Regions from separate parts of the Mesorhizobium sp. B1-1-6 genome, predicted to be linked through region 3. Evidence: predicted binding sites of a transcription regulator. Region 3 holds the regulator's gene; each other region holds the start of a gene.
The links. The regulator LexA, encoded in region 3, represses DNA repair genes until DNA is damaged. The targets are predictions, from matches to a motif close to TGTTCNNNNTGTGTTCNG.
Positions count from the first base shown of each region.

Region 1 (10,564 bases), on a different contig from region 3:
GGCCCGGAACTTGCCAAGGCGCATGAGCGCTTCCCTTGCCTGGCGACGGCAGGCATCCGCAAATGGGTCAACGGCGCCTTCACCTTCACCCCGGACGGCAATCCGATCGTCGGGCCGGTCCGCGGCCTGAAGAATTACTGGGTCGCCTGCGGCGTCATGGCCGGCTTCAGCCAGGGCGGCGGCGTCGGCAAGTCGCTGGCCGAGTGGATGATTTACGGCGAGCCGCAGGCCGACATTTTCGGCATGGACATCGCCCGCTACGGCGCCTTCGCCGCAAACCGGGAATATCTCAGGCAGACGACGCGACAGTTTTATTCTCGTCGTTTCGTCATGACCTTTCCCAACGAACGGCTGCCTGCGGGCCGGCCGCTGAAACGCCCCGGCGCCTATGACGGCATGAGTGCGGCGGGCTGCGAATGGACGGCCTCCTGGGGGCTGGAAATCCCCGCCTATTTCGCGCCGATGGGATTCCGCGAGGAGACGACGCTCAGGCGTTCCAACGCCTTCGACATCGTCGGTGACGAGGCGCTGCAAGTCCGGCGCGCCGCCGGCCTCATCGATATCTCGGCCTATGCGCGCTACGCGACCTCGGGACCGGGCGCGGAGGCTTGGCTCGACAGGCTGCTGGCCTGCAGGCTGCCGAAGGCGGGACAGGCGAGGCTGGCGCCGATGCTCGGGCCGGACGGGCGGCTGAAGGGCGATCTCACCGTCTTCAACTGGGGCAATGGCGACTACTGGCTGATGGGCTCCTACTATCTGCGCGAATTCCACATGCGCTGGTTCGAAGCGCATATGGCTGAAGGCGTTTGCGTCACCGATATTTCAGATGCGATGTCGGGCTTTCTGGTCACCGGCCCCAATGCCAGAAAGATCGTCGAGCGCACGACGCACCAGGACATCTCCGCCAAAGCCTTGCCATTCATCGCATGCGGCGAATTCGACATCGGCATGGTGCGGGCAAGGATGGCTCGCCTCTCCATCGCCGGCGAACTCGGCTTCGAGATCAACTGCCCGGCCGCCATGCATGCCACATTGCGCGAAACGCTGCTTGCCGCCGGCGAGGATCTCGGCCTCGCCGAGATTGGCTATTACGCACTCAACGCGCTTCGGCTGGAAAAGAGCTTCGGCATCTGGTCGCGTGAATTCACGCAAGGCTACACGCCCGGCCAGACAGGGCTCGACCGCTTCATTGCTTTCGACAAGGGCGATTTCATTGGCCGCGAGGCGGCGCTGAAGGAACGCAAGGCCGGTGTTGCACGACGGATCGTGACGCTGGAAGTCGATGCCATCGACGCGGACGCCAGCGGCTTCGAGCCGGTCTGGCACGGCGCTCGGCGCGTCGGCTTCGTCACCTCCGGCGGCTTTGGCTACACGATCGGCAAGAGCGTCGCGCTGGCGTTGGTGGATGACGATTTTGCCGAGGAAGGAACGGCGCTTTGCGTGCACATTGTCGGCACCGAGCGGCCGGCGCGTGTCATTCCGGCTTCGCCCTACGATCCCTTGGGCAAGGCGATGCGGCAATGAGGAGGTTTCCGGATGATCGATGACGCGGCACGCGAAGGCAGGCGCGAGCGCCGGCGAGGACGCATCGGCGAGGCCGGCAGCGAGAGCAGCCGCCGGCCCAATTACCGCTCTCTGAAGAACCCATTCCTGCCGCAGCCAATCTTTTCGGACGACCACGTCGCTTCGATCCACGACACGGCGCTGCGCGTGCTGGAAGAGCTGGGCATCAAGGTTCTGCTGCCGCAGGCGCGCGACCTGCTCGCTCGCGCCGGCGCTCTGATCGACCCCGAAACCGACATGGTGCGGATCGGCCGCGACATCGTGGCGGCCGCACTGGCCTCGGCGCCAAAATCGATCCAGACCCATGCCGGTGACCGCTCCCGCGATCTGACGCTGGAACTCGGGTCGATGACCTTCCTGGCAGGGTGCGGCGCGCCGAACGTCACTGACCTCGAACGCGGCCGCCGACCAGGCACACTGGCGGCCTTCGAGGAGTTCATCAAGCTGGTGCAGCATTTCGACGTGCTGCACATGCTGGGACCTTGCGTCGAGCCGCAGGACATCGACAACCGTTTTCGCCACTACGCCGTCAACCGGGCGCAACTGACCCTGTCGGACAAGCTTCCCTTCATCTTCGCGCGCGGCACCCCGCAGGTCGACGATAGTTTCGACATGATCAGGTTGGCGCGCGGGCTGTCCGAGGACGAGTTCCGCTCGGGCGCCCATTGCTACACCGTCATCAACACCAATTCGCCGCGCCAGCTCGACATCCCGATGGCGCAAGGCATCATCGACTTCGCCAGGGCGGGCCAGGTCCTGATCATCACGCCCTTCTGCCTGGCGGGTGCGATGGCCCCGATCACGGTGGCCGGCGCGCTGACGCTGCAGCATGCCGAGGCGCTGGCCGGGTTGACGCTGGCGCAGATCGTGCGGCCGGGCGCTCCTGTCGTCTACGGCTCCTTCTCCTCCAATGTCGACATGAAATCGGGCGCGCCGGCCTTCGGCACGCCGGAGCATATCAAGGCGACGCTCGGAGCCGGCCAACTGGCGCGCTTCACCGGCCTGCCGTGGCGTTCGGGCGGCGGCAGCGCGGCCAACATCTCCGATGCGCAGGCGGCGCATGAGACGCAGTTTGCGCTGTGGGGCTCGGTGCTGGCAGGCGCCACCGTGTGCATCCATGCCGCCGGCTGGCTGGAGGGGGGGCTGAGCGTTTCCTTCGAAAAGCTGGTCACCGACATCGAGGCGTTGCAGACGGTGGCTGAACTGTGCGCCGCCACGCCCGGCGACGACGATGCCATCGGCTTCGAGGCGATCGCCGAAGTGCAGCCCGGCGGCCATTTCTTCTCGGCAGGTCACACCATGGCGCGCTACCGCACCGCTTTCTACGAGCCGCTGGTGGCCGACTGGTCGAATTTCGGCAACTGGACGCAGGCCGGTTCCAAGACCGCAACCGAACGCGCCACCGGTATCTGGAAGCGCATCCTCGCCGATTTCGAGCCGCCGGCGACGGCCATTGCCACGTCGGCTGTGCTCGATGAATTCATCGCGCGCCGCACCGAACAGGGCGGGGCGGCGCCGGTCTCGTGAGATAGCTTATTCCTCTCATCGTCCTGAATTGTGGGTGCGATCCGGAACCTGCTGCACCTCTCATGCATTCATGGCACGGCCGGTGCCTGCTCGCATTGCGAGCCATTGAGGGAGGACGACCACATGGGTTTCGACCAGTACCACGAACCGCCCGAAGAATTGTCGCAGGAGGTGCGAACCTTCGCCCGCATGATCACCTCGCTGATCGAGGAAGCGGAAGCGATCTCCTGGTATGAACAGCGCATGTCGGTGGAGAAGGACCCGCAGGCCCGCGCCATCATGAAGAACGCGCAAGGCGAGGAGTTCAAGCATTTCGGCATGGACCTCGAATTCCTGCTGCGTCAGAAGCAGGACTGGCGCGCGGAACTGAAGGAAATCCTGTTCACTACGGGAGATATCGTCAAGGCCGGCGAGGCGGGCGAGAAGAAGGTGGATTGAGCGGTCCGGCCCGGGTGACTACCGAAAGTTCCGTTCACTTCGGACGTCCACGCTATTGGAATTCATTCCAATCAATTTTGGCTGTGAAATCGCAAATATAATTAGGGTCAAAATCTACTTCGATTTTCACAAGAAAACCTCAGGATTTTTGACCAGCTCCTTACGCGAGTGAGTGTCCATTTTTTCTCACACAGCCGCGACAAACCCATCCAGCACGCGTTTCTGGCCGGCCTTGTCGAAGTCGATGGTCAGCTTGTTGCCTTCGATGGCCGCGATGTTGCCGTTGCCGAATTTCTGGTGGAAGACGCGGTCGCCGACGTTGAAGGGGGACGGCGTGTCGGCGACGGATTTGGCGACCAACTCGCCATCGATGGTGCGGCCCTTGATGCTCGTGCGGCCGGCGCCGTAGCCGCTGTCGGTCTCGCCATAGCCGATGCGCTCGACCTGGTGGCCGGAGCGCGAGCCCCAGTTGCGATCGGTCGCTTCGGTGCGGTTCTGCTGCGCCCGCTGCCAGCCCGGCGTGGCGTAGCTGTTGGAGAAGGCGCCGGATTTTTCGGCGCCGACATTGTCGAAGCGCGAGGCGCCATAGGGGTTCTGTCTTCCTGCCCCCTGGCCGCCCCGGCCGGAAGCGAACGAGCCGCCGCCATAGGAATTGCCGTAGCCGCCATAGGAGTTGCCGCTTTCGGCGACTTCGACATGGGTTTCAGGCAGTTCATCGAGGAAGCGGGAGGGAATCGTCGATTGCCACAGGCCGTGGATGCGGCGGTTGGAGACGAACCAGATGTGCAGGTTCTTCTTGGCACGGGTGACGCCGACATAGGCCAGCCGGCGCTCCTCCTCCAGGCCGGAACGGCCGCCTTCGTCCAGCGCGCGCTGGTGCGGGAACAGGCCTTCCTCCCAGCCCGGGAGAAAAACGGTCTCGAATTCGAGGCCTTTGGCCGAATGCAGCGTCATGATGTTGACGGCGTCGAGTTCGGCGTTCTGCTCGGCGTCCATGACCAGAGCGACATGTTCGAGGAAGGAGCGCAGCGATTCATACTCCTCCATGGAGCGGATCAGCTCCTTGAGGTTCTCCAGCCGGCCGGGCGCTTCGACCGAACGGTCGTTCTTCCACATGTCGGTGTAGCCGCTCTCTTCCAGGATGGTCTCGGCCAGTTCGGTGTGCGGCGTGGTTTCCAGCGCCTTCTGCCAGCGTTCGAAATTGGCCGCGACCTCGCGCAATGCGGCGCGCGGTTTGGGCTTCAATTCATCGCTCTCGGCGAGCTTGGCGGCGGCTTCCAACATCGGTACGCGCAGCGCGCGGGCCGTGTCGTGGATCTGGCGGATGGTGGTTTCGCCGAGGCCGCGCTTGGGCACATTGACGATGCGCTCGAAGGCGAGATCGTCGGCGCCTTGCGCGACGACGCGGAAGAAGGCAAGCGCGTCGCGGATCTCCATGCGCTCATAGAAGCGCGGGCCGCCAATGACGCGGTAGTTGAGACCGAGCGTGACGAAGCGGTCCTCGAACTCGCGCATCTGGAAGGACGCCCGCACCAGGATCGCCATGTCGTTGAGATTGTGCTTCTGGCGCTGATAAGCCTCGATGGTCTCGCCGACAGCGCGCGCTTCCTCCTCGGAATCCCAGGCGGCGTGGACGTTGACCTTGCCGTCCTCGGGATCGTCGCGATCGGTGAACAGCGTCTTGCCGAAGCGGCCTTCATTGTGGGCGATGAGGTGCGAAGCGGCGCCGAGGATATGCGCGGTGGAACGATAATTGCGCTCCAGCCGGATGATGGTGGCGCCGGGAAAATCCTTGTCGAAGCGCAGGATGTTGTCGACCTCCGCGCCGCGCCAGCCATAGATCGACTGGTCGTCGTCGCCGACGCAGCAGATGTTTACTTTGTTTTCGCTCACGGGCTGTTCCGCGCCTGCCGGCGCGGGCCCGACCCCTCTTTTCTGCGCGCCTTCGGTGTCGCGGGAGGGGCCTCGCGAAGGCTCGGACGCCCGGTCGGGCTTGCGGCCTTCGGCCGAATGCAAATCCGTAGACGTCGCGCTACGCCCGCTATTTGGCCGCTGTGCCAGGAGTCGCAGCCACATGTATTGCGCGGTGTTGGTGTCCTGGTACTCGTCGACCAGGATGTATCTGAACCGCTTGTGATACTCCTTCAGCACGTCCGGATTGGCGCGGAAGATGCGGATAGGGTGGCAGAGCAGATCGCCGAAATCGCAGGCGTTCAGCGTCTGCAGGCGCTCCTGATAGGCCTTGTAGAGCTCGCGGCCCTTGCCGTTGGCGAAACTACGCGCATCGCCCTCGGCAATGTCGTCCGGGCCTTGCCCCTTGTTCTTCCAGCCGTCGATCATCTGCGCGAACTGCTTGGCCGGCCAGCGCTTGTCGTCGAGGCCCTCGGCCTGGATCAATTGCTTGATCAGCCGCACGACGTCGTCGGTGTCGAGAATGGTGAAGTCGGATTTCAGCCCGGCAAGCTCGGCGTGCCTGCGCAAGAGCTTGACGCCGATCGAGTGGAAGGTGCCGAGCCAGGGCATGCCCTCGACATTGCCTTCGCCGATCAGGATACCTATGCGCTGCTTCATCTCGCGCGCGGCCTTGTTGGTGAAGGTCACGGCTAGGATCTGCGAGGGAAAGGCTTTTCCGGTCGCCAGGATGTGGGCGATGCGGGTGGTCAAGACGCGCGTCTTGCCGGTGCCGGCGCCGGCCAGCACCAGAACGGGACCTTCGGTGGTTTCCACCGCCAGCCGCTGCTCGGGGTTCAACCCCTTGAGATAGTCGGGCGCGTTGTTGTGGCCGCCGCGGGCAGCCATGGCGCGCGCGGCGATGCCCGACGGGGCGGTGGGCCGCGCATCGGGTTCATCGAAAAAGGGCATGTCTTCGGAAAAGCCGGACATCGCCCCCGAATGTAGTGATTCGGTGGAGAAAGACCAGAACTGTCTACGTTTTGTTCCACTCCTGATTGTTTCCGGCCTGCTTGACAGGCAGGGCGGGTGAGGGAAAGCTGCGCAAAGGGCAGGGAGGGGATCCTGTTGCCCACGGCCGCCTCGAGGCGCGCAACAGTCGAAGGAGTATCATCTTGGCTGTCACCATCACCTCCCTCATTCTCCTCCTCATCGGCCTCGCGCTTGGCGCCGGCGGCATCTGGTTGGCTTCACTGGGAGGCAGCTGGTACTACATCATATCAGGCATCGCCTTCCTCATCGCAGCATGGCTGCTCTACCGGCGCAGATCCACCGCGCTCTGGCTCTACGCCGCGATCGTGCTGGGCACGCTTGCCTGGGCGGTCTGGGAAATCGGCTTCGACTGGTGGGAACTCGGGCCGCGCGGCGGCATCATCGTGCTCGTCGCGTTGTGGCTGCTGACGCCGTGGGCGAGGCGGGGCCTTGTTGGTCCCGATGGCCGCGCGCCGCTCATTCTCGCCGTTTTGGCGTCGCTGGCGGTCGCCGGCTATTCAATGACGACCGATCCCAAGGATATTGCCGGCAATCTCGACACCGACAAGGTGACCCCGGCGGCCGATCTAGGCGGCGACATACCTGCCGGCGAATGGCACTTCTACGGCCGTACGCCCTATGGCCAGCGCTATTCGCCGCTCGACCAGATCACGCCGGAGAACGTCGCCAACCTGCAGCCGGCCTGGACTTATCGCACCGGCGACGTGAAAGGTCCCGACGATGTCGGCGAGACCACCTACCAGGTGACGCCGCTGAAGATCGCCGATACGCTCTACATCTGCACGCCGCACAATTTCGCCATCGCCATCGACGCCGCCACGGGCAAGGAGAAGTGGCGCTACGATCCCCAGGTCAAGCTCGACAAGGACCGCCAGCACCAGACCTGCCGCGGCGTCTCCTACTACGCCGACGCCAAGATCGGTGCCGGGCAGCCTTGCGCCGCGCGTGTCTACCTGCCGACTTCGGACGCGCGGCTGATCGCGCTCGACGCCGCCAACGGTCAGGTCTGTCCGTCCTTTGCCGAAGGCGGCACGCTGAACCTTCTGACCGGCATGCCTTATCCCAAGTCCGGCTATTACTATTCGACCTCGGCGCCGCTGATATCAGGCGGCAAGATCATCGTCGGCGGCGCGGTCAACGACAATTATTCCACGCAGGAGCCGTCCGGCGTCATCCGCGCCTTCGATGCCTCCACGGGCGCGCTGATCTGGAACTGGGATTCCGGCAATCCCGACCAGACCACGCCGCTGGCGGCAGGCCAGACCTACACCGCCAATTCGCCCAACATGTGGTCGACGCCGAGTGCCGACGAAAAGCTCGGCCTGCTCTACATACCGCTCGGCAACCAGACGCCGGACCAGCTCGGCGCCGGCCGCAGCGCCAACGTCGAGAAATTCTCCTCCTCGATCACCGCGCTCGACCTCAATACGGGGCAATTGAAATGGGTGCGCCAGACCGTGCATCATGACCTTTGGGACATGGATGTGCCGGCGCAGCCGAGCCTTGTCGACATCACCAAGACCGACGGAACGGTCGTGCCGGCGCTGGTCGGGCCGACCAAGCAGGGCGACCTCTACGTGCTCGACCGGCGCACCGGCGAGCCGGTCATCCCGGTCAAGGAAGTGCCGGCGCCCGGCGGCGCCATCGAAGGCGACCACACATCGCCCACGCAGCCGGTGTCGGACCTTTCCTTCAATCCGCCGCCGCTGACCGATGCCGACATGTGGGGCATCACCATGTTCGACCAGCTGGCGTGCCGGATTGCGTTGCACAGGCTGCGCTATGAGGGCCGCTACACGCCGCCATCGCTGCAGGGCACGCTGGTCTATCCCGGCAATTTCGGCGTCTTCAACTGGGGCGGCGTGGCGGTCGATCCGGTCCGGCAGGTGCTGTTCGGCATGCCGACCTATCTCGCCTTCACCTCCAGGCTTGTGCCCCGCGCGGACGTGCCGCCGCCAGGCGACGCCAAGGGCAGCGAGCAGGGGCTGAACCGAAATGACGGCGCTCCTTATGCGGTGGTGATGGGACCGTTCCTGTCGCCGCTCGGCATTCCGTGCCAGGCGCCGCCATGGGGCTATGTCGCCGGAGCCGACCTCAGGACCGGACAGATCGTCTACAAGCACAGGAACGGCACGGTCTATGACATGACGCCGCTGCCTTTGCCGCTGAAGGTCGGCGTGCCCGGCATTGGCGGGCCGATGATCACCGCCGGCGGGGTGGCTTTCCTCGGCGCCGCGGTCGACGACTACCTGCGCGCCTACGACCTGACCTCAGGCAGGCAGCTCTGGCAGGCGCGCCTGCCAGCCGGCGGGCAATCGACGCCGATGACCTACACGGTGGCTGACGGGCGCCAGTTCGTGGTCATCGTCGCCGGCGGCCATGGCTCGGTCGGCACCAAGCCCGGCGATTATGTAATGGCATACGCACTGCCGAAGTAAGGAACGGGTTCGGTCCCGCAGGATCGCGCCCTAGCTGATTCCGAGATGGCTCTTCAGGCTTGGCACCGAGCCGAGCACTTCATTGGTGAGGTCAGGCCCGGCGGCGGCTTCGGCCTGTTGGATCAGCGCGGCGCCGGCCTGCCTGATCTGCGCCATATCGAGGCCGGAGGCCTTGAGCGCGGCGACGCCGTTGATCAGTGCGCCGGCCTTTTCGCCGAGAACACCGCCCAGCGCGCCTTGCAGTGACGACAGCAGGCCGCCACCGCCGGCCGCGCCGGCGGCCATGACGTCATATTGGCGGGCGAGATCGTCGGCGCCGGGAATCTTGGCGAAGAAACCCGAAACGTTGGTGTCTTCCGCCTCGTGCTCCAGCACCGAGAAGATGGTGCCGACGACTTTCTCGGTAGTTGCCTGGTCGAGGCCCGCCTTTTGCGAGACGGTGTTGACAATATCCTGGACGTTCATGGTCTCACCTCAAATTTGGGAATTTCGGGTCCGTGCAGTGGTCCCGGCCGATGCGAAGCTCGATCATCGACCGCCTGCCTGCGTCCGCAAGCCTGAAGCGTAATGCCTGAGCAGAGGCCAGGGCAAGGACGAACGCGCTGGTGAGGATCGGCATGGTCATCGGCGGCGCTCCTTCTGGTCGAGACGGGATGGCACGGCGCATCGGTAGCACGCAGTTTCCCTTATTGTTGTGGCAGGTGCCTGCAGGATTCATGGCGATGACCAAAATGTGATGTGGGCGCCGACATTGCCGGCTGCGGCCGATGCTTGCCGCTGCGCTCATCCAGGCTGGACCGGGCCAGCCGCGCCCCTATGTAGCTCCGGTGTTGAAGCCTGAAGCCGAGGAATGCGCCATGACCAAAGCAGCCGCCACGAGACCCGCAAAGCCTGGGATCACCCAGGCGATGATCGACGCCTATGACGAATACACGCATCTGACACTCGATCGCCGCCGCTTCATGGAGCAGCTGACCCGGCTTGCCGGGTCAGGGGCGGCGGCCGCGGCGATCGCACCGATGCTGGCGGCGAATTCCGCCCAGGCGGCCATCGTCGCCGAGAACGATCCCCGCGTGAAAGGCCAGGACATCACCTATCCCGGCGCCGGCGGCGAGATGAAGGGCTATCTGGTCAAGCCGGCGGACCAGGCGGGCAAGCTCGGCACCGTCATCGTCATCCACGAAAACAGGGGGCTCAACCCGCATATACGCGACGTCGCCCGGCGCGTGGCACTGGAGGGGTTCGTGACGCTCGCTCCGGATTTCCTGTCGCCGCTCGGCGGCACGCCCGCCGACGAGGACAAGGCGCGCGACATGTTCACCAAGCTGGATCCGGCGCAGACCGTCGCCAATGGCGTCGCGACGGTGGCTTTCCTCAAGGCCGACAAGGACGGCAACGGCAAGGTCGGTGTCGTCGGTTTCTGCTGGGGCGGCGGCACGGCCAACATGCTCGCCGTCAACGCGCCTGATCTGGCGGCAAGTGTCGCCTATTACGGCATGCAGCCGAAGGCCGCGGACGTTTCCAAGATAAAGGCGGCGCTGCTGCTGCACTATGCCGGATTGGACGAACGGACCAATGCCGGCATCGACGCCTTCAAGAAGGAACTCGATGCCGCGCATGTCGAATACACGGTCTATGTCTATGAAGGCGCCAAT
Region 1 covers NZ_VFWR01000001.1:526,827-537,390, reverse strand. The annotation lists gene FJ979_RS02790 (FAD-dependent oxidoreductase) at 1-1,524, shown strand, start outside; gene FJ979_RS02785 (trimethylamine methyltransferase family protein) at 1,537-3,090, shown strand; gene FJ979_RS02780 (hypothetical protein) at 3,214-3,528, shown strand; gene FJ979_RS02775 (UvrD-helicase domain-containing protein) at 3,715-6,411, opposite strand; gene FJ979_RS02770 (glucose/quinate/shikimate family membrane-bound PQQ-dependent dehydrogenase) at 6,594-8,909, shown strand; gene FJ979_RS02765 (hypothetical protein) at 8,940-9,374, opposite strand; gene FJ979_RS32430 (hypothetical protein) at 9,379-9,534, opposite strand; gene FJ979_RS02760 (dienelactone hydrolase family protein) at 9,767-10,564, shown strand, end outside.
Region 1: FJ979_RS02775 (UvrD-helicase domain-containing protein) is a predicted target of LexA. The motif match lies at 6,452-6,469, and genes of this name have one in related genera.

Region 2 (10,564 bases), on a different contig from region 3:
AAGGCCTGGATCGTGGCGTAGGAGAATAGCGTGAAGCCTTCCGGCACGAAACCGCCGGCTTTGATCTTCTCGACGGCTGCCTTGGCTTCCGGCTTTGCCTGAGGATCCGACGGGAAGACGAACATGGTCCCTTCGCCGGCCGGGCCGGCAACCTGCCAGAATTCCGGCGAGGCTATCGAATCCGGCATGATCAGCTGGAACTTGATGCCCTGTTCCGCCGACTGGCGCAGGATCAGGCCAGCCTCCGGGTGGTAACCGCCGAAATAGACAACGTCGGCCTTGAGGTCCTTGAGCTTGGTGACGAGCGCCGAATAGTCCTTTTCGCCGGCATTGATGCCTTCATAGTCCACTTCCTTCAGGCCGCCGGCATTCATCGTGGCCTTGACCGCATCGGCAACGCCCTGACCGTAGGCACTCTTGTCATGCAGGATGACGACGTTCTTGCCGGCATACTTCTTCGCGATCCAGGGGCCGATGAAGGCACCCTGCGCATCGTCACGCGTATAGAGGCGCATGATCGTCGGCCAGCCGGCCTTCGCTGCGGCGTCGGTCAGCACCGGGTTCGAGGAGGCCGGGCTCATCATCAGGGCACCGGCTTCGGCATAGACGGCGGAAGCCGGAATGCTCGAACCCGAGCAAGCGTGGCCGTCGATGAACTTGACGCCATTGGCGACGATACGGTTGGCGACCGAAACCGCCTGCTTCGGGTCGCACTGGTCATCCTCGATATCGAGCTTGATCTGGCGACCGTCGACACCGCCGGCAGCATTGATCGCGTCGGCGGCAGCCTGCGCGCCCTGCTTGAACTGATCGCCAATGGTGGCGAGCTGTCCGGTCATCGGACCGACCACCGAAAAGGTGATGTCGTCGGCATAGGCGACCGGCGCGCTCATCATCAGGCCGAAAATGGCCGCGTTCAAAATACTTAATTTTTTCATTGCGGTATGACTCCTCCACTCACGCGCGGCCGCCCCGGCCACGCTTCTTCCAGAGAGGCCGGACAATTTCATCCTTCGTGTGGCCTGTCTAGGCGCATTGGCGGCGCTCGATTAGGCCTGCGGAGCATCTCTGGAGCAAAAAGGCAAAAGCCGCGCCGGCCTTGTTCCGGCCGGTCGCGGCTTTGCCTGTCGAGCTGTTTCTCAAGCGCCCCCGCACTCGAACCCAACTCGCCTTCCCTGTCTTCCTGCTGGCCCTGATCTTTCCGAAACCGGATCATGACCGCCGCGCCGCTGGCCCTGTCGGGCGTGCCGCGTTCTTGGTTTTGTCACGTGGCCGTCTTACCGCGGCCTTGTCCTTGCCTGGCGGACCAGAAGGCCGCCCTGCCTTATCTCTAAATTCAGTGCATCGTCATCCATTCGCGGGCTTCGCGCAGCGCCTTGGCGATCTCGACCTTCGACATCGCAGCCGACAGTTCCGAACGCAATTCCGCAGCGCGGGCCGAACCCTTGATCGCGGCGATGTTGAACCATTTGTGGGCGGCGACGACATCGGTCTCGCAATCGCGGCCCGTCGCATACATCATCCCCAGTTCGAAAAGAATGTCGGCCTGGGCAGTTGCCCCCATGGCGCCGAAGCCTGCTTCAAGCATTTCAAAACGTGCCATTTTTCAATCCTCTCTTCCGGCCCTGTCTGGCTCCCGAGAGCTGCCTCCGTTTGTCTGCCCGGGCTGCTCTTTCGATGCTTTCGAGAATGCCGCTCAGGCTTGAATCCGTCGTTAAATGGCGTGCTTAATTTGAGGAAAACAAAGCTAAAACAATAGGTAAACGTGGAAATTCGTTAAGGATACAAAGCCAGCGATTCAGCCGGATAGCGCCAAATTTGACGACAATTTTCGCGGGCGGAATCAACACTCTGCTAACCACGCGAAACAAACGCCGCGCATGCATGCATTCATTTCCCTGCCGACATTGCTTCCGTCGGCGCATCTGAATTGCCAAAGCTTCCGCTGCGGCACCGCTTTTGTTTTGCAGGGAGCTGGATTAGCTTACGTTTGCGTAAGCGGCAGACCGGCGAGGCGTAGCCTCCTGCCGGTATCCAAGGGAGGAAAGATGTTTCGAAAAGCAAGCCTGGCCCTGGCGGCCACTTTGATCCTGACCGGTCTGGCCTGGGCCGATCCGATCGAGGGAAACTGGAAGACGCAGGCCGGCGATACCGCGGCCATCGGGGGCTCGGGTTCATTTTCCATCACGCTGAAGTCTGGCAAATATGCCGGCAAGACCATCGGTTCGCTCAAGGCGTCCGGCGACAACAAATACACCGGCAACATAACCGACCCGGCAAACGACAAGACCTACTCCGGCAAGGCGACACTATCGGGCACCTCGCTGAAAATGAGCGGTTGCGTGCTCGGCGGGCTGATCTGCAAGAGCCAGACCTGGCACAAGCTCTGATCGACCCCATCCTTGCGACATGAAAACGGGGCCGGCAGGCCCCGTTTTCGTTTCATGATCCTGGCATGCTGTGCCGGCAGCCATGCTCCTTATGGCCAGCGCCGCCTCAAAATCCATCAACCGATTTGAACGGCAGATGAACGCCGGCATCAGAGCCGGTTCAGTCGTGCCCGGGCATTCTCCTGCGTATTGAAGGAGACACGACCAATGCTCGCCCGCCGCTTCACCATCGTCTGCCTGCTGGTGAGCCTGTTTGGAATGTTCTTCGCCATCCTCGTCGCCGAAGCGGGCCGTCCGGCCCGTTCCTGGGACGAGGCCAGTTCCAGAACCTGCCGCCTCGCCTGCCCGACCACCCTTCGCCCCTGAGACAGAAACCAAAGACCTGACCAAACCAAGACCTCGAAAGAAAAGCAAAGACCATGAACCGCATCGCCGCCAACCTCTTCAAAACCGTTCGGCTTCTGCCGCGGGCGGCGCTCATCCTGGCGTTTCTTGCCGCGCCGGTCCTGGCCGTACCGATGATGCGTGCCGATGCCGGTTCCACGATCGACGCGCCAGCACTGAAGAAGTCGGGCGTCGGTTTCGTGCTGCTGGTCAGCCTGCAGCGCGGATAAATTGCGCCTTCGATCGGGACACCCCTCCCAACCGCCTTTCCAAATCTCTATATTGAGCCATGGAAAAGCGAATCTATCCCCAAGCCATCGAATCTGTCGTCATGCCCGAGCCTTTTGGCCGGCAAAGCTTCGACACCGCAGAAAAGGCCGTCGCGGCGTTGCAAGCCCTTTATGACCGCAACACCAAGTTCCTGCGCGACTCCTTCGCGGCGCTTGCCGCCGGCGGCGACAGCAGCAAGCGCTACCGCGCCTTCTACCCGGAGATCGGCGTCACGACCAACTCGTTCACCCAGATCGATTCGCGCCAAGCCTATGGCCACATGCCGACGCCGGGGCATTTTTCCACCACCATCACCCAGCCGAGCCTGTTCGAAAGCTATCTGGTCGAGCAATTGCGTCTGATCATGCGCAACCACGGGGTCGCGGTCACGGTCTCGGAATCGACAACGCCGATCCCGCTGCATTTCGCCTTTCTCGAAGGCACCCATGTCGACGGAACCGCGGCCGAGCGTATCCAGCGGCCTATCCGAGACCTGTTCGACGTGCCAGATCTCGACGGTACAGACGACCAGATCGCCAACGGCACGTTCGAAGTGGCGTTCGGAGAACCAAGGCCGCTGGCGCCCTTCACCGCGCAGCGGATCGACTATTCGCTCCACCGCCTGTCGCACTATACCGCGACCACGCCGCAGCATTTCCAGAATTTCGTGCTGTTCACCAACTATCAGTTCTATATCGACGAGTTCGTGGCGCGCGCCCGTGACCTGATGGAGGATGGCGGCGGCGGATATGCCGAATTCATCGAACCGGGCAACGTGGTCACCAAAGCCGGGCAGAGCGCCCCGAGCGAAGGGGTGGCGCCGCAGCGCCTGCCGCAGATGCCGGCCTACCACTTGAAGAAGCCGAACCATGGCGGGATCACCATGGTCAATATCGGTGTCGGACCCTCCAACGCCAAGACGATCACCGATCATATCGCTGTGCTAAGGCCTCATGCTTGGGTGATGCTCGGCCACTGCGCGGGCCTGCGCAATACGCAGGCGCTGGGCGATTATGTGCTGGCGCATGCCTATGTGCGCGAGGATCACGTGCTGGACGACGACCTGCCAGTCTGGGTGCCGATCCCGCCGCTGGCCGAAATCCAGGTGGCATTGCAGGAAGCGGTGGCCGAAGTCACCGGCCTGTCGGGGTACGATCTCAAGCGCATCATGCGCACCGGCACTGTCGCCACCATTGACAACCGCAACTGGGAACTGCGCGACCAGCGCGGACCGGTGCAGCGGCTTTCGCAGTCGAGGGCGATCGCACTTGACATGGAATCGGCAACGATCGCGGCCAATGGCTTCCGCTTCCGCGTGCCTTACGGCACGCTCTTGTGTGTCTCCGACAAGCCGCTGCATGGCGAACTGAAGCTGCCCGGCATGGCGACCGAATTCTACAAGCGGCAGGTGGCGCAGCACCTCACCATCGGCATCAGGGCGATGGAAAAGCTTTCGGAAATGCCGATGGAGCGGCTGCATTCGCGCAAGCTCAGAAGTTTTTCGGAAACGGCCTTCCAGTAGCCGATCTGCGCGCCGCCAGAGCCATTCGCCGTCTTGCCGGCGATTCGCCATCTTGCCGGCAATTCGCTATCTTGATTGAGCCGCATTTTTGCCGATAACCGGGCGGGGACCATCGCAGGCAACTCATGCAGATCTGATCCGATGAAACGCAGTCGAGACATGGCGGCTTCACTGGTATTCATCGTGATGATGACGCTCTCGGTCGCGCTGGTGGCCGGCTTCTTAGGCGCGTTGCACCCGGCGCTCGATTCCTTTTCGCATTTCCGCATTCACCTCGCCGTGCTGATGGCGCTTTGCGCGCTGCCGCTGCTGGCGACATCGTTTCGCCTGCAAGCGGCCGCGGCCCTGGTTTTTGCCGTGGCCGCTCTTGCCACCGCTTCGACCGCCTTGCCCCGGCCGTGGCCGGTTCAGGCGGTCGCCAAACCCACCGACCAGGTAGTCTACAGCCTGCTGCAGATGAATCTGCGCTACGACAACCCGACGCCGAAAAAAGTGCTGTCACTGATCGGCCGGACCAATCCCGACGTCATCACCCTGGACGAGGTGTCGGCGATGTGGGCGACGGAGCTTGGCTACATCGCCAGCGCCTATCCATACCGGATCCTCTGTCCCTATCCCAACGGCGTATTCGGCGTCGCGCTGCTCTCGCGGCGGCCCTTTCTCGCCGGCACCGCGCCACATTGCGAGCGCCGGGGCGCAATGGCCGTTGCGACCATCGATTTCGGCGGCAGGAGCGCCGACGTCGCCGCCATCCATCTCAGCTGGCCGTGGCCGCGGGAACAGTATTGGCAGATCGGCGAACTCTCGGAGCAGCTTTCATCGCTCGGCCAAACCGCCATCATGGCCGGCGATTGCAACGCGGTGCCATGGAGCGCCGCGGTGCGGCGCGTCGCCGCTCTCGGCGGACTGACGGTCATGCCGTCGGCCGGGTCGACCTGGATTCACCGGAAGCTGCCCGACTTCCTGCGCCGCTATGCAGGCCTCCCGATCGACCAGGCGTTCAGCAAGGGCGGCGTGACCATTCTGTCGTCAACGCGACTGGAAGATACCGGCTCCGACCATCTTCCCGTACTCGTGGAGTTCTCGCTTCGCCCCGACGACAGGCTGCCCCATGACGAGCATGAGAGCGCGCTCGCGGCGAGCGACCTTGAAAACAATCCGCGCGGTTGATGCTTCGGCATTCTCAGGGTTTGGTCAACGCTTCGACAAGGTGCTCGACAGGCCCGCCGCCGCGATGCTCGCGCGCATCGAAAGCGTTCTGCCTGGCTTCGTATTCGACATAGATGGCCTTGATCCGGCGCCGCGCCTCGAGATGCGTGCCGGTGCAGAACCAGTTGTCCGGGCGCCGCAGGCCGGCAAGCGCGGCCTCGGTGGCCCGCATCATACGCCTCGCGATACCGCCATGCGTCTGCTCGTGCTTGCGAACGCCGATCATGAAACGGTCCCAACGTTCGCGCAGGACAGGGCTTGCCGACGAGAGCCGCGGGAAAGTGTAGGTCAGGTTGAGCGTCCCGTTGGCCTGCCGCAGATGGCAGGCACCATCCTTCCGGACAATATCGAGATCCCAATGCACGGCGTAACCGGTTTCGGCGATGGCGCGCGTCATATAGCCGTGCTTGGGTCCCAGCCGGTCCATCGCCTCGACAAGGGCGGCTCCGGTATTTCCAGCGACATCGTAGGTGCGGATGTGAACGGTGAGCTTTGTGCCCGCCGACGCGGCTGATGCGCAAAGCAGCATGAAGACCATGGCGAGCATCGTGGGGCTGGTCAGGCGCATGTCCGCCTCCTTTGTCGGAGCCGAGCAGACCACACTCGGCGGAAGGCTTCAACGGGCTTGATCGAGGCAGGCGGTCGACGGCGACAGACAAGTCCGCCGCTGCTCGCATGTTCTTCGTGACGGCTTGGCCCGGCACGGCTCACATGTTCTGATAGACCGGGCCTTCGCCACCTTGCGGCGGCACCCAGTCGATATTCTGGTTCGGATCCTTGATGTCGCAGGTCTTGCAGTGGACGCAGTTCTGCGCGTTGATGACGAAGCGCACGTCCTTGGCCGCCGGATCGGCAGCGGCATTGCCGTCCTTGTCGACCCATTCGTAGACGCCTGCAGGGCAGTAGCGCGTCGAAGGTCCGGCAAAGACGTCATGCTCGGAACGCTTCTGCAGCTCCATGTCCGCCACCAGCAGATGCACCGGCTCGTTTTCCTCGTGGTTGGTGTTGGACAGGAACACCGAGGACAAGCGGTCGAAGGTCAGCACGCCATCGGCCTTGGGATAGTTTATTTTCTTGTGCTTCGCGGCGGGCTCTAGCGTGGCGTAGTCGGCCTTGCCATGCTTCAGCGTGCCGAAGGGCGAGAAGCCGAACAAAGTGTTCAGCCACATGTCCAGGCCGCCGATTGCGACGCCGGCGATGGTGCCGAAGCGCGACCACAGCGGCTTGAGGTTGCGCACCTTCTTCAGATCCTTGCCGATGTCTGTCGCCCGCCACGCGGCTTCGTAAGCGGAGAGCTCGTCATTGGCGCGGCCGGCGGCGATTGCCTCGGCGACATGCTCGGCCGCCAGCATTCCCGACAACACGGCATTGTGCGAGCCCTTGATGCGCGGGACGTTTACGAGCCCGGCGGCGCAGCCCATCAACGCGCCACCCGGGAAGCACAGTTTCGGCACCGACTGCCAACCGCCTTCGGTAATCGCGCGCGCGCCATAGCCCAACCGCCTGGCGCCCTCGAAAGTACCGCTGATCGCCGGGTGGGTCTTGAAGCGCTGGAACTCCTCGAACGGCGACAGCCAGGGGTTCTTGTAATTGAGGTGGACGACGAAGCCCACCGCCACCTGATTGTCGTCCAGATGATAGAGGAAAGAGCCGCCGCCGGTCTTGAGATCGAGCGGCCAGCCGAAGGAGTGCTGGACGAGACCCGGCCTGTGCTTCTCCGGCTTGACCTGCCACAGTTCCTTGAGGCCGATGCCGTATTTGCCCGGCTCGCGGCCCTCGGAAAGCCTGAACCTGGCGATCAACTGCTTGGCGAGCGAGCCGCGCGCGCCCTCTCCGATCAGCACATATTTGCCCATCAGCGCCATGCCCGGCGCGAAACCCGGGCCGTGTGTGCCATCCTTTTCGACGCCCATGTCGCCGGTGACAACACCGGTGACGGCGCCTTCCTCGTTATAGAGCAGGCCGGCCGCGGCGAACCCCGGATAGATTTCCACGCCGAGCGCCTCGGCCTTGGCGGCCAGCCAGCGGCAGACATTGCCAAGCGAGACGATGTAGTTGCCGTGATTGTTCATCAGAGGCGGCATCATCATGTTGGGCAGGCGGAAAGAGCCGGCGGGGCCAAGCACCAGGAAATGGTCCGCCGTGACCGGCGTTTTGAATGGATGGTCTTGTTCGTCGCGCCAGCCCGGCAGCAACCGGTCGATGCCGATTGGATCGACGACGGCTCCTGACAAGATGTGGGCGCCAACCTCACCGCCCTTTTCCAGCACGACCACGGAAAGCTCGGGATTGACTTGCTTCAGGCGGATGGCGGCGGCGAGGCCGGCCGGGCCCGCACCGACGATCACCACGTCGAATTCCATGCTTTCGCGTTCGATATCGCTCATCAACCCCTCCGCACTGGCTTGTCGCTATTGCGCGTATCTTGCTGGCTCATGCGCTGCATAGCGCATCAAGTCGCGACAGGAAACCGGCGCGTCTGTGACAACGCGGATTTGGCCAAAAAGTCGCGCATCGTGCCGAAGGACACCCGTTTTGCGCCGGCCTGCCCGCAACGCGTACGTTTTTAATTGTTCGACGGCTTGCTTATCGGCCATACTTCGCACCATGCGCATTCCTGGGCCAGCCGGCTTCTCATCAACGCGCTTCCCATCGACGCCCGGCAGGGCCTGCCGGGCGTTCCTTTCGGCCCTCCCCCTGCTGGCGCCGGTCCATGCCTTTGCAGACGAGGTGAAGGTCTGGGCCACCGGTGCCTACTCCTTCTCCGACGAGCTTGGCGGGTTCGAAATCACCGGCGCTTCCGGCACCGGCACCAAGGACGATCCGCTCGTCATCACCGAAGAGCTGAATTCAGCGACGCCGGTGACGTTGACCATCCGTGCAACCAAGCCGATCCAGGCGTTCGGCAAGGCGGGCGAGTTCGCCAACGGCATCATGTATTTGCGCTTGGACGTGCTCAACAACAGCGGCCAGGCCTGGATCGAATTCCAGTTCGAGCTTCAGGAGGTCCTGAATCAGCCGAGCGTCTTCGGCGACGGGCTTTCGTTCGACCAGCGCAACAAGACGCCTGACAATATCTGGTCGAGCAATTTTGCCGATTTCGACCGCGATTTTGAACCGTATGACCGTCTGCTGTTCAAGAACGGCAAGGTCGACCCGCTAAAGACCGCCAGGTTCGAATTCCTGATCACCGACTATACGCCGCGCTGGACCTTTTATCTGGTGCAGGACCCGCGCATACCGACGGGTTAGGTTGCGGTGAGCGTATGACGCTGCCACAGACAGGCCGTCATTGCCCGGTTGTGCCAATGTCCCCAATCACCAACTTGCAATATGCGACCAGTCGAACGATGGTGGCGCCATGACTGCCGCTTCCCCAAACAGCCGACCTGATATCGCCGAGCTGCTCGCCTTCTATGCCAGCGCGGGCGTCGACGAGGCGTTGGAGGACGCGCCGGTGAACCGCTTCGCGGAAGCCGCGCCCAAGCCGGCGGAGCGGATGCCGGCTGCCGCGCCGAGCGATAGCAGAGCACCGGAGCGGCCCGCCCAACCGCGTCTCGATGCGAGCGCCGTGCCTAACGCTCCGCCGGCGCGCCCGCCCATTTCGGCGGTACCCGACGAGGCGCAGGCGGCGCTGGCGCGTGAATTGGCCTCGGCTGCCTCGACGCTGGACGAGCTTCGCCAGCACATGTCGACTTTTGACGGCTGCAACCTGAAGTTCACCGCCAAGAACCTGGTCTTTGCCGACGGCAACCCGGATGCATCGGTGATGCTGGTCGGCGAGGCGCCCGGCCGTGACGAGGATATAGAAGGCCTGCCCTTCGTCGGCCGCTCCGGCCGGCTGCTCGACCGCATGTTGGCCGCGATCGGGCTAGACCGGACATCCGTCTACATCGCCAATGTCATCCCCTGGCGGCCGCCGGGAAACCGCACGCCGACGCCGCACGAAACCGAGATCTGCCGGCCGTTCATCGAAAGGCAGATCGAACTGGTCAAGCCGAAGGTGCTGGTCAATCTCGGCGGGCCCTCGGCCAAAACCCTTCTGAATACGAGCGAAGGCATCTTGCGGCTGCGCGGCAACTGGCGCGCCCACACGACAGCGTCCGGCGTCGTTATTCCGGCGATGCCGACGCTGCACCCGGCCTATCTACTGAGGACGCCGGCGCACAAGAAGCTGGCTTGGCGGGATTTTCTCGAGGTGAAGGCGAAGCTAAGAGCGCTCACCTCTCCATGACCTCGCGGGTAATTGAAATGCGCCTGCCGTCGCCCTAACCATGCCCTCATGATATCTCCTCAAACCTCCGCCGGCAGCCTCATCCGTGAATGGCGCACGCGACGCCGGATGAGCCAGCTCGACCTCGCCACGGAAGCCGATATCTCGCAGCGGCATCTGAGCTTCGTCGAGAGCGGGCGGGCCGCGCCGTCGCGCGACATGGTGCTACACCTGGCCGAGCAGCTTTCGATCCCGCTTCGCCAGCGCAACCAGCTCTTGCTGGCGGCGGGCTTTGCGCCGAGCTTCAGCGAAAGGCCGCTGACCGACATTTCGCTGGCACCGGCCATGGCGGCGGTCGAGACGGTGCTTCGAGGGCACGAGCCGTTCCCGGCGCTCGCGGTGGACCGGCACTGGAACCTCGTTTCGGCAAACGCTGCCATTGGGCCGTTCCTGGCCGACGTTTCCGAGCCCTCGCTGCTCAAGCCGCCAGTCAACGTGCTGCGGCTCAGCCTGCACCCTGGAGGTGTCGCGCCGCGCATCGTCAATCTCGCGGAGTGGCGGGCGCACCTGCTGGAA
Region 2 covers NZ_VFWR01000004.1:360,624-371,187, reverse strand. The annotation lists gene FJ979_RS10925 (branched-chain amino acid ABC transporter substrate-binding protein) at 1-938, opposite strand, end outside; gene FJ979_RS10920 (sel1 repeat family protein) at 1,337-1,603, opposite strand; gene FJ979_RS10915 (DUF2147 domain-containing protein) at 2,049-2,390, shown strand; gene FJ979_RS32495 (hypothetical protein) at 2,598-2,756, shown strand; gene FJ979_RS10910 (hypothetical protein) at 2,810-3,004, shown strand; gene FJ979_RS10905 (AMP nucleosidase) at 3,106-4,566, shown strand; gene FJ979_RS10900 (endonuclease/exonuclease/phosphatase family protein) at 4,726-5,736, shown strand; gene FJ979_RS10895 (DUF922 domain-containing protein) at 5,750-6,343, opposite strand; gene FJ979_RS10890 (electron transfer flavoprotein-ubiquinone oxidoreductase) at 6,483-8,162, opposite strand; gene FJ979_RS10885 (hypothetical protein) at 8,383-9,027, shown strand; gene FJ979_RS10880 (uracil-DNA glycosylase) at 9,137-10,009, shown strand; gene FJ979_RS10875 (helix-turn-helix transcriptional regulator) at 10,058-10,564, shown strand, end outside.
Region 2: FJ979_RS10920 (sel1 repeat family protein) is a predicted target of LexA. The motif match lies at 1,738-1,755, and genes of this name have one in related genera.

Region 3 (10,564 bases):
TACGCGCGCCGCCGATGTGCAGGTAGCCGGTGGGCGAGGGGGCAAAACGGGTGACAACCTTGTCGGACATACAACTCTCGGGAAACGTCTGGAGCGGGGTGCGGATCACACGCACTTTCGCGCGTCGCGCGTTCATGTAGCATAGGGTGTCGAGGGCGCAAGGGGCAGACCCGATGGCTGTAGCGGGCAGGGGCGCGGAGGAAGGCGAGGACGTCGTTGCCGGCGTCAGCGAACGCTCCCTTTTTGCCATGCCCGCGCCCGCCTCATTGCCGCTGGCGTTGTCGCCCCTACAGCAGCCGGGCAAGTCGCCGCCGGCGGATGTTTCCACGCCGCCCGGCGTCCCCGCAGCCGGCGCGGCCGAGCGCCTGCGCCGTGAGTTCGGCCGTGCCTCGTGGCCTCGTCTGCGCAACGGCGTGGCCAGAGCGTCCGAGCTCGAACTCGATCGGGGCGTAGCCTTCCTGCTCGTGCCGGTGTTCCTGGCGTGCGGATCGATTGCGTATTTTTCGTTGGCGGCGGAGCCGGGCTTTGCCAAGCCTGTCGCGGTCGCGATCCTGATGTCGCTGTGCGCGCTCGTTTCACGCTCATGGCCGAAAACGCATCTGTGCTTCATGGCGGCGCTGTTGTGCGCGCTCGGCATGCTCGCCGGCAAAGTCGAGACGTGGCGAGCGGGAACGCGGATGCTGGGCTCGGAAATCTCCACGCAAATCACCGGCCGCGTCGTTTCGGTCGACCAGATGGAGACCGGGCGCATCCGGCTGACCATCGATGTGACATCGACCGCGCGGCCGAAACTACTCTACGCGCCGGAGCGCGTTCGCCTTTCGGCACGCAAGGTGCCGGCTGAAGTGACGGCCGGTTCGCTCGTGACCGGCTATGCCAGGCTGTTGCCGCCGACCGGACCGGTGCGGCCGGACAGCTACGACTTTTCCTTCGACAGCTACTTCGCCGGCATAGGGGCCAGCGGCTTCTTTCTCGGCAACCCCAAAATCGTCTCAGCCGATGACAGGCCGCTGTGGGCCGCCCTTTCAGCCGCCATCGAGAGTGCTCGCGAAAGCATTGCCGACCATATCAGGGGCAGCATCGGCGGTGCCGAGGGCGAGATCGCCGCGGCGCTGATCGTGGGTGTGCGCGCCGGGATTCCCGACGAGATCAACGAAGCGATGCGACGCACCGGCATCTACCACATCATCTCAATTTCCGGGCTGCACATGGCGCTGGTCGCCGGCACCGTCATGGGTCTGCTGCGTGGCGGCTTCGCGCTGTTTCCGAATTTTTCCTCCCGCCGGCCGGTCAAGAAATACGCGGCCGCGGCGGCACTTTTCTCGATCGCCGCCTATCTCGTCATTTCGGGCGTCGTTGTCGCCGCCGAACGCAGCTTCATCATGCTGGCGGTGATGCTGATCGCCGTTCTGTTCGATCGGGCGGCACTCACCATGCGCAATCTGGCTATTTCGGCGATCGCCGTCATCGTGGTGTCGCCGCACGAGGTGGTAGGGCCGAGCTTCCAGATGTCGTTCGCCGCCACCGCGGCCCTGGTCGGCGCCTATGCCGGCTGGTCGGATCGCAAAGCCGACAAAGCGCGGACCCCGCCGCCGCAACGGACCTTGCCTGGCCTCCTGACGCGAAAATTGCTGCTGGCGACAGGTGGGCTGGCGATGACCTCGATTATCGCGGGAAGCGCCACGGCGCTTTTCGCCATCTGGCATTTCCAGCGCGTGTCGCCGCTCAGTCTGTTCGCCAATCTTGCCGTCATGCCGATCGTTTCGGTCGTGATGTTCCTTGCGGTTGCCAGCGCGCTGCTGATGCCGTTCGGGTTCGATGGACCATCCCTTTATCTGATGGGCAAGGGACTGACCGCGATGATCGCCATATCAGGATGGATCTCGCAACGCTCGCCGGTCGACGCGGTCGGGTTGATTTCGCAGCAATCCGTCCTTCTGGTGGCGATCGCCCTGGTCATCGCGACGATGGCCACGACATGGCTGCGGCTGACGGCACTTCCCTTCGCGCTCGCCGGCCTGTTGACCGTCTCGGACACGCGCACGCCGGACGTGCTGATTTCGGAGGATGCCCGCCTGGTGGCGTTGCCGATCGGCGGCGGCGAGCTCGCGATCAACCGGGCGCGCCCGAACGAATTCACCGTCGATAACTGGAAACGCGCGCTGAAGTCCGAAACCATCGTTGCGCCGGAACTGTTCGACAGCGGAGACCGACAGTTCGACATCTTCGATCCCGCGCAACTTCCGGCGGGAGCGCCTTTCTATTGCTTCACGGGCCTGTGCATGGCCCGGCATACCTCGGGGGCGATCATCGCGCAGGTGGAGGATCGCAAGGACGCCTGGAGGGCCTGCTCCTATGCGGATCTGATCGTCATCAACGACCCCGCGGGCTACGATCCCTGCCACAATCCGCTGGTTCTCGTCATCACCAAGCGGCAGCTCGCTCGCAAGGGAAGTGCCGCCGTCTTCTTCGACCAGCAATCGGCGACGGCACCGGCACGGGTCAGCTTTGCCGTCGACAGGCCATATCGGCCCTGGCACGAACAGCGGAAATTCTCACGCGAGGCAAGGGGACTGCCGCCTTACCGTAAACCCGAAAAGCCCACCGCCGACCCCGCTCAGTAGCGCCTGATCAGGCCGACCAGCTTGCCTTGCACCTTGACCCTGTCCGGTCCGAAAATACGTGTTTCATAGGCCGGATTGGCAGCCTCGAGCGCAATCGAAGCACCCTTTCGGCGGAAGCGCTTCAGCGTTGCTTCCTCCTCGTCCACCAGGGCCACGATGATCTCGCCGGGACTTGCGGTGTCGGCATTGCGGATGATGACCGTGTCGCCGTCGAAAATGCCGGCCTCGATCATCGAATCGCCCTTGACCTCCAGCGCATAGTGTTCGCCGCCCATGATCATGTCAGGCGGCACTGAAATGGAATGCGTCTGATGCTGGATGGCGTCGATCGGCACACCCGCTGCGATGCGACCCATGACCGGGATCGACACCGCTGAAACCGCGTCGTCGTCATTGCCGGCAGCGGGCAGACGCGAAGACGTCGCCGGCTTGATCTGCCGGCTAGGGCTGCTGCCCTGTCCGAGGCTGCCCTGGATGACGCTCGGGGAGAACTTCTTTGCCGCGTTAAGACCCGGCGCGATCGAGTCCGGCAGGCGCAGCACCTCCAGCGCGCGCGCCCGGTTGGGCAGGCGGCGAATGAAGCCGCGCTCCTCCAACGCCGTGATCAGCCGATGAATTCCCGACTTGGAGGCGAGGTCCAGCGCTTCCTTCATCTCGTCGAAGGACGGCGGAATGCCGCTTTCCTTCAGCCGTTCATGGATGAACATCAAGAGTTCATGTTGCTTGCGCGTGAGCATGGCGGCCCCCAAAGGCATTGCACGAAGGGTCTGGAACCAGAATCAGAAAACAAACCCAGAACAAACACTATCTGTTCCAGTTGTGTTCCGCAACCATTTAAAGTTTAATGAATTTGTTAAGGCGACGGAAACGAAATGCCCTCCCGCAGCCAGCATCCTGCCAGCGCGGTCCGTCGTCAATGCGCTCCCGGGCCCTTTGAAACTATTTTGGTTAATGGCCTGTGGCCCGACCGGTCTCCACTCTTGGCACAAGCCTGCAAGCTGGGTGACCGGCAGGTGCGGGGTGCGTTTGGGCGGATTAGAAACCCCTGCGGCTCGTGAACGAAACGAAACCAAAATGCCAACTTCCGCCGGAAAACGGCCAGACACCACCACTGGTCGCGACGGGCTGCGTTCGTTCGTTCGCTTGACGAAACCGTATAATAATGTACGGTTTTCGAAGAGGAACACCAATGACCACGCCGAAGCAGGCCGCGCGACGCGAACGGATAGAGGAGGCCGCCTATGCGGTGCTCCGGGAAACCGGCTACAAGAGCGCCTCCCTGCTTGCTATCGCCAAGCGGGCATCGGCCTCGAACGAAACCCTCTACAACTGGTACGGCAACAAGCAGACCCTGTTTCGATCCTTGATCGAAGCCAATGCGGGAGAGGCAAGGAAGCTGCTGGAGGACGCCCTTCACCAGGCGCGCGATCCTCTCGAAACCCTGAACTTGCTCGGGCCAGTCCTGCTGACCCTCGTGACGGGCGACAAGGCGGTGGCGCTCAATCGCGCCGCGGCCGGCGACGTCAACGATACAGGCACGCTTGGCCAATCGATCGCGCAATTCGGCCGCAATACCATAATGCCGCTTGTTGGCGACCTGCTTCGAACCGCAAGTCGGGCCGGCCCGATCGCCTGTGACGATCCTGCCGAAGCCGCCGACATCTACATCAGTCTTTTGATCGGCGATCTCCAGGTTCGCCGGATCGTTGGGGTGCTCGAGGAACTGCCTCGGGCGGAAATCGAGCAAAGATCGAACCGGGCGTTCACCCTGTTCTTGCGCCTCTATGCGGCCAGCCCTTGCCCGGGCGGCAAAACAGCCGGCCCGTTTCCAGGGCGCTCTTCTCACCGAGGAACATCGCGACCATGAGCAAAATTCCCGATCTCGCAGCGATCGAGGCAATGGACACCGCGGATCCGCTGCGTGCCATGCGTGACCGCTTCACCTTGCCCCAGGGGGTGATCTATCTCGACGGCAATTCGCTGGGCGCCGCTTCGCCCGCCGTGTTCGGCGAGCTGCAGAAGGCCGCCACGCAGGAGTGGGCGCAGGATCTCATCCGCGCCTGGAACACCGCCGGCTGGTTCGACATGCCGGTCGAACTCGGCGACCAACTCGGGCGCCTGATCGGGGCCGCCGCCGGCCAGACGGTGGTCTGCGATACCACCTCGATCAACATCTACAAGGTGCTGCATGCGGCACTCGGGATGCGGCCGGACAGGTCAGTCATCGTCGCCGAGGGGGACAGCTTTCCGACCGATCTCTATATGGCCGAAGGCGTTGCCTCGACGCGGCCGGGCACGGTGCTGCGGCTCGAGGGTGTCGATGCGCCGACCATAGAAGAACTGATCGACGAGCGGGTCGCGGTCATCCTGGTCAACCACGTCAACTACAAATCCGGGCAGTTACGCGACATGGCCGCGCTGACGCGGACGGCACATGATGCCGGCGCGCTGATTGTCTGGGATCTCTGCCATACCGCCGGCGCCTTGCCCGTCGAGCTCGACCGTTCGAATGCCGATTTCGCCGTTGGCTGCACCTACAAATATCTCAATGGCGGCCCGGGTGCCCCGGCCTTCATCTACGCGGCCGAGCGCCACCATGGCGATGTCCGCCAGCCGCTCAGCGGCTGGTGGGGCCATGCGCGGCCATTCGCCTTCGAACAGGGTTTTGCTGCCGGCACAGGCATCCGCCGGTTTCTCTGCGGCACGCAGCCTGTGCTGTCGATGCGCGCGCTCAAAGGGGCGCTCGATGTCTGGAACGACGTCGACATGGCAGAGGTGCGCAGGAAGAGCATGGCGTTGACCGATCTGTTCATCCAACTGGTCGAGGCAAAATGCGGCGCCTACGGCCTCGAACTCGAAAGCCCGCGGGATGGCAATGAGCGCGGCAGCCAGGTTTCGTTCCTCCACCCGCATGGCTATCAGGTGATGCGGGCCTTGATCGAGCGCGGCGTGATCGGCGATTTCCGCGCGCCATCCACGATTCGCTTCGGCTTTACGCCGCTTTATGTCGGCTATGTCGATGTCTGGCAGGCTGTCGAGGTGCTGGAAGACATTTTGCGCACGGACGCGTGGCAGGAGGCGCGTTTCGCCGTCAAGGCGGCGGTGACTTAAGAGCCTGTCGCTCAGAAAAGCGCAGTGGGTTCGGGATAACGATATGCAGTCGGCAAAGCTACGTCAGAGCCGGGTGCGGACCTTCCACAGCTCCGGGAACAACTCCACCTCCAGCATCTTCTTCAGGTAGGACGCGCCCGATGTGCCGCCGGTGCCGCGCTTCATACCGATGATGCGCTCGACCGTGGTGACGTGGTTGAAGCGCCAACGGCGGAAATAATCCTCGAAATCGACCAGCTTCTCGGCGAGTTCGTAGAACATCCAGTAGCGCTGCGGGTCGCGGTAGATGATCTGCCAGGCGACAAGGACCTCTTCGTTCTCGGTCCGCGTTTCGCGCCAGTCCGTACGCCTTGCGTCGGCACCGATGTCGAAGCCGTTACGGGCGAGCAGCAGCAGCGCCTCGTCGTAGAGCGACGGTTGCGCCAGGATCGCCTCCAGTTTCTCGCTGAGGTCCGGCCGGTGCTTGTGCGGTCCGAGCATTGCGAGATTGCGGTTGCCGGCCATGAACTCGATGGCGCGGTACTGCCACGACTGGAAGCCCGAGGACTGGCCAAGCGCGTCGCGGAACTCGGTGTATTCGCTGGGCGTCATCGTGCGCAGCACGTCCCAGGCATTGTTGAGCTGCTCGAAGATGCGGGCGACGCGCGAAAGCATCTTGAAGCTCGGTTCGAGACGGTCGGCGCGGATGGAGCGGATTGCGGCGCCGATTTCGTGCAGCGCGAGCTTCATCCAGAGTTCCGATGTCTGGTGCTGGATGATGAACAGCATCTCGTCATGGGCTGACGAAAGCGGCTCCTGCGCCTCGAGCACCTTTTCCAGATGCAGATAGTCGCTGTAGGACATGCGCTCCTTGAACGACATTTCCGCGCCCTCGGCGGACGGGTCGTAGGGCTTGCTCAATTGATCTTCTCCGCACGCAGCCGGAAGCGCTGGATCTTGCCGGTCTGCGTCTTGGGCAAAGCGGCGATGAATTTTACCGAGCGCGGATATTTGTAGGGCGCGATCGTGGCCTTGACGTGATCCTGCAGACGCTTGACGGTCATTGCGTCTGGCGCCACGCCTTGCACGAGCACCACATGAGCCTCGACGATCTGGCCGCGCTCGGCATCCTCGGCGCCGACCACCGCGCATTCGGCGACATCGGCATGCGCCAGCAGCGCCGCTTCGACCTCAGGGCCGGCGATGTTGTAGCCGGCACTGACAATCATGTCGTCGGAGCGCGCGGCGAAGTGGAAGAAACCGTCCTCGTCCTGCCAGAACGTGTCGCCGGTGAGGTTCCACCCGTCGCGGACATAGTCGCTCTGCCTGGCATCGGCCATGTAGCGGCAGCCGGTCGGTCCCCGCACCGCGAGCCTGCCCGCGGTGCCGCGCGGCACTTCGCGCATTTCGTCGTCGACGACGCGCGCCTGATAGCCGCCAACGGCCTTGCCGGTGGAGGCAGGCTTCATGTCATCGAAGCGGTTGGAGATGAAAATATGCAGCATTTCCGTGGCGCCGATGCCGTCAAGGATCGGCTTTCCGGTTTTCTCAGTCCATTCCTCGAAGACCGGCGCGGGCAAGGTCTCGCCGGCCGAAACGGCGACGCGCAGCGACGATAAATCGGCCCCTTCGTCCATGGCCTTGAGCATTGCGCGATAGGCGGTGGGCGCGGTGAAGGAGATCGTCGCTTTGTAGGTTTCGATGATGTGGACCATGTTGGGTGGCGTGGCCTGTTCCAGCAGCGTCGCCGCGGCGCCGAAACGCAGCGGAAAGATGGCGAGCCCGCCAAGGCCGAAGGTGAAGGCCAGCGGCGGCGAGCCGACGAAGATGTCGTCGGGCGTCACCTGCAGTATCTCGCGGGCGTAGGCGTCGGCGATGATCAGGAGGTCGCGGTGAAAATGCATCGTCGCCTTCGGCACGCCTGTCGTGCCTGAGGTGAAGCCGAGCAGGGCGACGTCGTCACGCCCGGTCTGCACCGCGGTAAACGTCACGGGCTTGTCGAGGGCGGCGCGATCGAGCTCGGCGTCATGGTTGGCGGTGCCGTCGAAACCGATGACCTGCTTGAGGAACGCGCTGTCCTTGGCGCAGGCGGTCATCTCGTCCATCAGCCTGGTGTCGCACAGCGCTGTCGTGATTTCGGCCTTGTCGACGATCTTGGCGAGTTCGCCGGCGCGCAGCATCGGCATCGTGTTGACCACGACGGCGCCGACCTTGGTGGCGGCCAGCCAGCAGGCCACCATTGCGGGGTTGTTGGCCGACCGGATCAGTACCCGGTTGCCTGGCTTGACGCCGTAATTCTCGACCAGCGCATGCGCCAGCCTGTTCGTCCAGTCGGATAATTCCTTGTAGGTACGGCGGCGGCCGTTGCCGATCAGCGCGGTGTGGTCGCCCAACCCTTTCTCGACCAGCCTGTCGGTCAGTTCGACGCCGGCATTGAGCCGTTCGGGATAGTCGAAGCCGTCGAGCAGGAAGTCCGGCCATTGATCCGGCGGCGGCAGGTTATCGCGCGTGAACGTGTCGATATGCGCTGATGGCCCAAGCATTTTCGGCTGCCCCTGTCTGCCTCACGCCCATCGCTGAACAAGGCACAGGATCGCACCAGTCGAAATTTGTTTCAAGCCTAAAATGTTTTGCCTTGGAGCATTGACGTTGCCGCTGTCGATCGCCATTGCTAGCGGCTGAAACGATGCCGTCCGGGGGAGGGTGCCGATGCTCGAACATCGCATTGCCGATTGGGACAATGCCTACGCCAACGGCGCCAACATCGCCGGCAGCGATCGCTGGCCAGCTGCATGGGTCGAACCGGCGCAGGCATTTCGCGATGCGCTTGCGGCAAAGGGCAGGACTCAGCTCGACATCGCCTATGGCGACAGGCCGCGCAACCGGCTCGATCTCTTCCTTCCCGCCGGGGCACCCAAGGGGCTCGTCGTGTTCATCCATGGCGGCTACTGGCTGGAGTCCGACAAGGATAGCTGGTCGCATCTCGCCAAGGGCTCGGTTGACAGCGGCTTTGCCGTGGCGATGCCGTCCTATACGCTCTGCCCCGCCATACGCATCGCCGGCATCTCCCACGAGATCGGCGCGGCGATCGGCAAGGCGGCGGCGATGGTCGGGGGACCGCTTATGCTGACCGGGCATTCGGCCGGCGGCCATCTCGCCAGCCGCATGGCGACGACATCAACGCCCCTGGCGGCCGGCGTCGCAAGGCGCGTACGCCACGTTGTTTCGATTTCGGGCCTGCATGACCTGCGTCCGCTTATGCGCACCGGCATGAACGCGGCGCTGAAAATCGATGAAGCCGAGGCGCTGACGGAAAGCCCGGCGCTGCTGCGGCCCATGGATGGCGCTCGCGTCACGTGCTGGGCCGGAGGCGGCGAGCGGTCCGAGTTCTTGCGCCAGAACGCCTTGCTGGCCAATATCTGGACAGGGCTTGGTGCCGTCACGAGCGCGGTGGTCGAGCCGGACCGACATCATTACGACATTGTCGAAGGCCTGGCTGATCCGGTCCATCCGCTGACACGAACTTTGCTTGCGGAGTAGAAAAACGGCGAAACTTCACCTCAGCATTATAACGCTGCAGGCATTTCCTACAGCCGCGGCGGACGCAGACGGTTCGCGCACGATCAGTCCGTTGGCGTCGGCCAGTATCCTCAGCATCGAGGAATCCTGGATGCTGAAAGGGGTTGCCACCAGCATGCCGGCCTCTTGCCTGACCACCGCCCGCACATAGTCCTGGCGCAGATCATTGGCCTGCATGGCGGCGCCCAGCCTTGCCTGACGAATATCTTGCCGGAAATCGCGGCCGCCGAGGCGTGCCAGGAGCGGTTTCAGGAACAGTTGCGAGCAGACGAGGCTCGCCACCGGATTGCCGGGCAGGCCGATGCACCTGATGTCGCCGAGGCGGCCGAACATCAGCGGCTTGCCGGGACGCATGGCGATCTTCCAGAAACCGAGCGTCATGCCTTCGCCGGTCAGCACGTCATGGATCAGATCGTGGTCGCCGACCGAGGCGCCGCCAAGCGTGACGATGACATCAGCGCCGGCCGCGACCGCTTTCCTGACCAGCGCCGCGATGGCTTCCTCGCGATCAGCGGCAATGCCGAGATCAAGCGCATGCGCGCCGACCGATTGCGCGGCGGCGGCGACGCCATAGGCGTTTGACGAAATGATCTGGTCGGGGCCGAGTTCGCTGCCGGGCGGCAGCAGCTCGTCGCCGGTGGCGATGATGGCAACCAGCGGCCGCTTTACGACGCCCACCCGGGGATGGTTGGCCGAGGCGACAAGCGACAGTGCTGCCGGATCGAGCACGCGGCCTTTTTCCAGCAGGATGTCGCCCTCGGAGAAATCGAGCCCGAAGCGGCGGATGTTGCGCCCCTCGGCCGTCGGTTCGACCACCTCGATGCTGCCGCCGCCGAGGTCACGAACGTTTTCCTGGATGACGATGGTGTCTGCGCCTTGCGGCAGCGGAGCACCGGTGAAGATGCGCACGGCCTGCGCCTTGCCGACGGCGCCGTCAAAGCCGCGCCCGGCCGCCGCCACGCCCATCACCGAAAGCCGGGACGGCACGGACGCGACATCGACAGCGCGGACCGCGTATCCGTCCATGGCAGAGGCGTTGAAGGGCGGTTGGGTGCGCAACGCCACCACCGGTTCCGCGAGAACGCGATCCACGGCCTCGAGGAGCGAAACGCTTTCGCTCGCAAGCGGCGCAGCACCCTCCAGCAGGCGTTCGAGCGCTGCTGCGACCGGAAGCAGCGCCATCAGGCGACCGCCCCATCTTCGCCAGCGGCTTTGTAGTCGCCCGACTTGCCGCCGGTCTTTTCGACCAACCGGATGCCGGTGATGACCAT
Region 3 covers NZ_VFWR01000020.1:68,349-78,912, reverse strand. The annotation lists gene gltX (glutamate--tRNA ligase) at 1-70, opposite strand, end outside; gene FJ979_RS29190 (ComEC/Rec2 family competence protein) at 174-2,624, shown strand; gene lexA (transcriptional repressor LexA) at 2,618-3,361, opposite strand; gene FJ979_RS29180 (TetR/AcrR family transcriptional regulator C-terminal domain-containing protein) at 3,814-4,491, shown strand; gene kynU (kynureninase) at 4,488-5,735, shown strand; gene kynA (tryptophan 2,3-dioxygenase) at 5,799-6,635, opposite strand; gene FJ979_RS29165 (AMP-binding protein) at 6,632-8,257, opposite strand; gene FJ979_RS29160 (alpha/beta hydrolase) at 8,424-9,254, shown strand; gene glp (gephyrin-like molybdotransferase Glp) at 9,270-10,475, opposite strand; gene moaC (cyclic pyranopterin monophosphate synthase MoaC) at 10,475-10,564, opposite strand, start outside.